One region of the Clostridium sp. JN-9 genome, then DNA from elsewhere that is predicted to be linked to it. Evidence: a T-box and tRNA genes for the amino acid it is inferred to sense, from the RefSeq annotation. Region 1 holds a T-box; the other holds one or more tRNA genes.
What was found. A T-box is a leader RNA that pairs with one kind of tRNA and senses whether it is charged. The one in region 1 lies ahead of EQM05_RS03750 (valine--tRNA ligase), so its partner is inferred to be a tRNA-Val.
Positions count from the first base shown of each region.

Region 2: it has a tRNA-Val gene. The T-box ahead of EQM05_RS03750 (valine--tRNA ligase) is inferred to sense a tRNA for this amino acid. The anticodon was not compared.

Region 1 covers NZ_CP035280.1:777,881-781,595, forward strand. The annotation lists gene kdpDN (KdpD-like non-kinase potassium sensor) at 1-60, shown strand, start outside; gene EQM05_RS03740 (four-helix bundle copper-binding protein) at 196-558, shown strand; gene EQM05_RS03745 (hypothetical protein) at 744-1,043, opposite strand; T-box leader at 1,285-1,545, shown strand; gene EQM05_RS03750 (valine--tRNA ligase) at 1,617-3,715, shown strand, end outside.
Region 2 covers NZ_CP035280.1:2,934,486-2,938,200, forward strand. The annotation lists gene EQM05_RS14055 (amino acid permease) at 1-862, opposite strand, end outside; tRNA gene EQM05_RS14060 (tRNA-Val) at 1,062-1,138, shown strand; gene EQM05_RS14065 (serine/threonine-protein kinase) at 1,301-2,443, opposite strand; gene EQM05_RS16300 (hypothetical protein) at 2,574-3,242, opposite strand; gene EQM05_RS14075 (zinc-binding dehydrogenase) at 3,416-3,715, opposite strand, start outside.

The DNA.
Region 1 (3,715 bases):
AAAATAATGAGAGGCACAAAATATGTGGATGTTATGGTAGTTGCGGATCCAAGAACTTAAAGGTTATAATATAACATTGAAATTTTATAAAAAATGTCCTCACATCAGGGCATTTTTATTTATACAATGAATATTTTCTAAATGATGAGTAAAAGATAAATTTAAGTTTAATAACTTAAATTGGAGGAAAATAATATGAATACAACAATGGATCTTCTGCCCTTATCCCTTATGAAAAATGATAATCCCCATCAGATATGTATAGATGCATGTGTTAAATGTGTTCAGATATGCCAGGAGTGTTTTCATCTGTGCTTGTCAGAAAATGATGTTAAGGAAAGAACAAACTGTATTAAAACACTTCAGGACTGCTCTGAAATATGTACAGCAGCATATTGTTTTATGTCAAGGGTAAGCACAAGCATAAAGGAAGTCTGCAGCTTATGTGCTGAAATTTGTGAAAGATGTGCAACTGAATGTGATATGTTTCAGGATCAGCACTGCAAAACCTGTGCAGACACCTGCAGGCAATGTGCAAATGAATGCAGACTTATTTAAAAGAATAAAGATTAAAGATCAAAGAACAAAGATTAAAGAATGTTCTTTAATCTTTCCTGCTTTAGATATATGGCTCTTTTATTCAATAGTGTTGATAAAGTAACAAATTCCCGTTAGGGACAAGCTAATTAAATATATTTCAGCATTTCTCATATTTATATATGTATTTTCCATATTAATTTTACTTATGTTTCTATAAATTTAAGTTTTTCTGTTAGTTCAATATATTTTTGTTCATATTTTTTCCATTGTCTTAAACTACATAATGTTATAGGAATAAAAAGCAAAGTTATTTGACAAAAGGTTTTCACCAAAAATGTTTTATTTGTAAGGCGATTTATACCAAATGCTAAAAGTATAAAAAATATATAAAGTATTAGTACTACTAATGCAACAGTAAAATTATTAATCAATATATATAAAAGCTTACCTCTTTTTCTTTTAACTGACCACTCTTTTAAAAATTTATAATTTTTATTTTCCATAATAATAACGTTCATTCCTTTCGCTGTGCTTAGGGCACAAAGTTTTATTAAAGTGATTAATTTACAAAATCCTGTGAATAATATAGACAAGTATATTTTATATTATACATATTCAATTATGATATATATAATAACTTTATTACTTTCTCAATTAATGATCAGAAAAAAGCCTTGACTTTTTTAGATAATTTTTCTTGACAGTTTTTTTAATAAGGTTATAATATACTTAAAATGTAATAGTTGTGATGCTGAGAAGAAGAGGAGTAGAGGATGTAAATATTAAGAGAGGAAAGTTCTGTGGATGAAAAACTTTCTATATGTAAAGCCTTGAAGGTAGCTTTGGAGCATCTTTACAGAACCACGGCTGTGTGCTGTACAGTAAGTAAAGACGGTTTTCTTAACCGTTATTAATTAAGAGCCTGGTATGATAAACAATACGTAAACATGCATAGTTTATCTTAAAGCAGGAAAAAAGGTGGTACCGCGAGTTTTCGTCCTTTTATGGATGAAGGCTTTTTTTATTGGTAAAAATTATTATTTAAATATATAAACATATTTAGCGGGGTGTATAAAGTGGAAGATTCAAAAAATATCAGCAAAACATATGATCCAAAAGAATTCGAAGACAAAATATATGAATGGTGGCAGGAAAAAAAGTTATTTACACCTAAAGTGGATAAAAGTAAAAAGCCATACACAATTATGATGCCTCCTCCTAATATTACAGGAAAACTGCATTTAGGTCATGCACTGGATAATGCCATGCAGGATTTCTTAATAAGGGTAAAAAGAATGCAGGGATACAGCACTTTGTGGCTTCCAGGTGAGGATCATGCCAGCATTGCAACTGAGGTCAAGGTAGAAAATGAGCTTCTTAAAAAAGGACTTAAGAAAAAAGAAATGGGAAGGGAAGCTTTCCTTGAAAAAGTGTGGCAGTGGACTGATGAATACAGGGAAAGAATCAGAAAACAGCTTAAGAAAATGGGATGTTCCGCAGATTTTACAAGAGAAAGCTTTACTATGGATGAAAAGCTTGATAAAGCTGTTAAGACGGTGTTTGTAAAATTATATAATGAAGGGTTAATTTATCAGGGAAACAGATTAATAAACTGGTGTCCAAAATGTAAAACAGCATTGTCAGATGCTGAAATTGAATACAGTGAGCAGGAAGGGCACTTCTGGCATATTAAATATCCAGTAGTAGGAAGCGATGAATTCTTAGAGATAGCTACCACAAGGCCTGAAACCATGCTTGGAGATTCTGCAGTAGCAGTAAATCCAAGGGATTCAAGATATACTCATTTAGTTGGAAATAAATTAATACTTCCACTGGTTAACAGAGAAATACCAATAATAGCTGATGACTACGTGGACATGGAATTTGGAACAGGTGCAGTTAAAATAACTCCTGCTCATGATCCAAATGATTATCAGGTTGGAAAGAGACATAACCTTGATGAAATCATAATAATGAATGAGGATGGCACTATAAGACAGCCTGGTACAAAATATGACGGCCTGGACAGATATGAGGGGAGAAAATTAATTGTTTCAGACTTAGAAAAGCTTGGACTGCTGGTTAAAGTAAAAGAACACAGTCATAATGTAGGCTGTCACGACAGATGCGGTACAGTTGTGGAGCCAATGGTTTCAAAACAGTGGTTTGTAAAAATGGAAGGCCTTGCAAAGCCGGCTATTGAAGCTGTAAGAAACAAGGAAACAAAGTTTGTGCCTGAAAGATTTGATAAAATATATTTTAACTGGATGGAAAATATTCAGGACTGGTGTATTTCAAGACAGCTGTGGTGGGGACACAGAATACCTGTATGGTACTGTAAAGACTGCGGAAAGGTTATAGTTTCAGTAGATGCACCGAAGAAATGTGATGGCTGTGGAAGCAGTAATTTACAGCAGGATAAGGATGTACTTGATACCTGGTTCTCATCGGCACTGTGGCCATTTTCAACATTAGGCTGGCCTGATGAAACTGAGGACTTAAAATATTTTTATCCAACATCAACTTTGGTAACAGGCTATGATATTATATTCTTCTGGGTGGCCAGAATGATATTCTCAGGTATTCATAATATGGGAGAGGTACCTTTTGAAACTGTGCTGATTCATGGCATAGTAAGAGATTCTCAGGGCAGAAAAATGTCAAAATCTCTTGGTAATGGCGTGGATCCACTGGATGTAATTGATAAATATGGTGCTGATGCATTAAGATTTATGCTGATTACAGGTAATGCAGCAGGCAGTGATATAAGATTCTATGAGGAAAAGGTAGAATCAGCAAGAAATTTTGCAAACAAGATCTGGAATGCATCAAGGTTTGTACTAATGAACTTAGACAGAGATCTTATGGAAAAATATAAAAACTGCCATAATTACTCACTGGCAGATAAATGGATATTATCAAGAACAAATACTATAGTAGAAGAGGTTACTTCCAATATTGATAAATATGAACTGGGAATAGCTTCACAGAAGGTTTATGACTTTATGTGGGGAGAATTCTGTGACTGGTACATTGAACTTGTAAAGCCGGTTATGTATGGTGATGATGAAGAGGCAAAGGGTGTTGCTTATAATGTATTAAACAAAGTATTAACCATTGGACTGCAGCTCCTTCACCCAGTAATGCCATTTATTACAGAGGAAATTTATCTTCA
Region 2 (3,715 bases), 1.1 Mb from region 1:
CGCTTATTACTGAGGCTACTAAAATTACATTTGAGACTCCCTTGCCAAGAAACTGCGAAAGAATATCCACTATTGGTGCTGAACTTTTTGCCAGCATATCCTGAGGCATTGCACCCATAGCAAAGAAATTAATTGCCATATACATTATAATTGCAATTGACATTCCCAATATAGTACTTATTCTTATATTTTTCTCCGGATTTTTAATTTCACCTGCTGCTACCGAAGCTGTTTCAAAACCGATAAATGCCCATAATGTTGAGGCTGCTGCTGCAGGTATAGTTTCAATACCCTTGTTTTTAGGAAACATATCCTTCACAAATGAAGGATTAAAATGTGCCGCTGCAACTGCGATAAAAAAAATAAATAATAATAATTCAAAAATAGTAATAACAGTTTGCGTTATTCCTGCTTTTTTTGCGCCCAGTATGTTTATTATTGTAAATATCCAGAGTATTGCGCTTGTATATAAAAATGCAACCAGATGGTTACTGTTTATTATTGGAATTAATGTGCCTGTATAACTTGCTATAGCCGTAATTATTGCAGCATTTCCTATCCATGAACCGTTCCAGTATAACCAGGCGTTTTCAAAGCCCATAAAATCACCAAATGCCAGTTTTGCATATTCATATGGTCCTCCTGTTTTAGGTATTTTTGATCCCAGATTGGCAAAAGAAAGTGCCAAAAGAATAGATCCTGCTCCTGTTAATAGCCAAGCCATCATAACAGGACCTGGACCAGCCTTTGATGCCAAAGTTGCAGGAAGCATAAATATACCTGATCCCATCATATTACCAACAACCAGCGCAGTTGCAATAACAATTCCTAATTCCTTTCTTAAATTAGCTTCATTTGACATTTATAAATTACGCCTCCTTAATTGAAATTATCACTTTATTAATTTACCATGATAAAGTATCATTGTCAACAATATTCGACAAAAGTTGTAAATTACTATTTTCCAAGTTAGTGTAAAGCAGCCCTAGGGAAATGAAATTTTCCAGTATAGGTTTGATTTTCATTTAAATTTGTGTATAATATAAATGTAAGATATATATGGGGAATTAACTCAGCTGGTTAGAGTGCCACCTTCACATGGTGGAAGTCGTAGGTTCAAGTCCTATATTCCCTACCAGACTTACTTTATCTTCTTTTTATGTAAAACGCTTGTCACTAATTTTCCTAAAAAATATCCACACACCTGCATTGATAATATGCTTGTGTGTGGGTATTTTATTTACTTTTAAAAATTCTATTAAAAAAACCAGGTCTGGATACCATAAATCCAAGCCTGGTTCTACTTTTTCTTCTTTCCCTTTTCCTTCCCTTTGTGCTGTTTTAAATATGGCTCCGAGGTATTAACCTGATTAGCTGCATTGTTGTCCTTGGTTATGCTGCTGTCATTATTTGTAGCTTTATCCTTTGAAGGCTGCTTTGTATCTTCTCCCTGCTGCACACTATTAATTGTATTATCAGTTTTTGGAGCATCTACAGTGGTATTGTCATTATATTTAGGCACATTGCCATAAAAGTGATACAGCATTGTTAAAACAATAGCCGTTAACATGGCAGATACAAGTATATTTCTTATTAAACCATGACTGTTTTTTTTAGCTTCTTGTTTTATGGAAGCTTCATTAATTACCACAGTCTTCTCAATATCTAAATTGTTTTGGCATTTTGCAATTTCATATTCTAATTCACTTATAGATTCATATCTTTCATTAATATTGCTTTTAACACATCTCTGTATTATTGATTTCAAATTATCATTTACATTATTATAATTTTCATCATTGAAGGGTTCTGTATCCTCCAATGCCGCCTTTCCATTAACCATATAATACATAACCATACCTATTCCAAATATATCCGTTTGTTTACAACTCCTGCCTGCACCTTTCTGTTCAGGTGCAGCATATCCAATTGACCCTAGTGCTGCAGTATCATTATATTTATTAGTTTTATCAATCTTTGAAATTCCAAAATCCACAAGCATAATATTTCCGCTGTGATTTATCATAATATTTGATGGCTTTAAATCTCTGTAAATAATGGAAGGGTTCATATTATGCAGATAACCGACAATATTACATATCTTTAATGTTATACTGCATATCTCTTCTGCTGCCAGTTTTTCTTTCTTTTGAACATATTCTTTTAATGTTTGTCCTTCTATGTAATCCTCAACCATGTATAAATTATCATCTTTATAAAATATATCTACAATCCTTGGAATACCCGGATAATTTAATTCTTTCAGAATATTAGGCTCAGTTAAAATATCTATATTAAAACCATTATCCTTTTTTATTTCTTTTATGGCCCACATATTTTCAAGGTTAATATTTTTACATAAATAAACTGTTCCCATGCCGCCTTTACCCAATATTTTTATTACTTCATATTTATTATCCAAAATATATCCTTTTTGCAGCATAATCCACCTCTATAAAAAACTTATACTAATTAATATACGTTTTTTATATACATATTCAGGGGGTTATTATATAGAAAAATATCCACATTAATACATAAAAATAATGCACAAATGTGGATATAAACAATTATCATAACTTCTGAACTGTCTTCATATATTTAACAATAAGCTTGTCCAAGTATTCACTTATGAGCAGCTTCTCCTTGTCATTTTCATCACTTTCAGATGTACAGCTTACTTCATTAAGGATATCCCTTATTTGATTTATGTTTTCCTTTAGCTCTGATAATTCAATATTCTTTATATAAAGCTGCAGTTTATTTTCATTAGATTCCCTAGATGATAATAAACCCTTCTTCACTTTCTCCTTGGATATTGCATTTTTATCACAATCCTCAACATATTTGTCATTTATTGCGGTAATTAAATTTTCTAAATTAGCCTTTCCCCTGCTATTTTGACTGGATATGCTATTATTTTCAGAGATAATCTTTATAATTTCTGCCACATAAATTTTATTTTCAAAATTAACAGGAGCAGCAGTAATTAAAAATACTTTCCCATCAGTGCTGTACTCTACCTTTGTAAAAGTATCATTATACTTATACGCTCTCATAGAAATGCAGTTTTTACAGAAGGAATCCTTTTTAAAAATATTGTAACACACAGCATCCTTGTGTTTTAAATTTTCTCCTTCTATAAATTTTACTTTTTTATTTATTGGGTCAACTACTCTTATCATATCGTACATATTTTTGAATATAGATAATCTTTCCTTAATGTCACTTATTATATCCATATTATTCACACCAATTCAATATATTTTTATACTTTGAGAAAAACTTTACATTTTTCCAAAGTAAAATGTAAAGTTTTTCATTGAAAGTATTAGGCTAACAAAATTATACATTAAATCCAAGAAAATTTCCATCACTTTATTAGTAATAATCATTGGCATGAAGTAATTAAATATTATATTTCTGGCTTTACACCATCTACTGCTGGTAATTTATTCAGTAAATACTTTTCAGCCTCTTGGCACCAAAGTCCTCCGTTTCTCTTAACTATTCCTGCTAATTCAGCAAACAAAGGATCATTTTTTCCCTTTTCTTCAAAGTCATCAATAGCTGTAAGCTCCATATCAATATTGGTATATATAAGCTTTTTGCCGCCAGGTAGTTTTGGTAAATTCAGTGTAGCTTCAGCAGCACTGTTTAACCCTCCAATATGTGTTATCATAACTGCAGGATTTATACTACCTGCTTCTGTCAT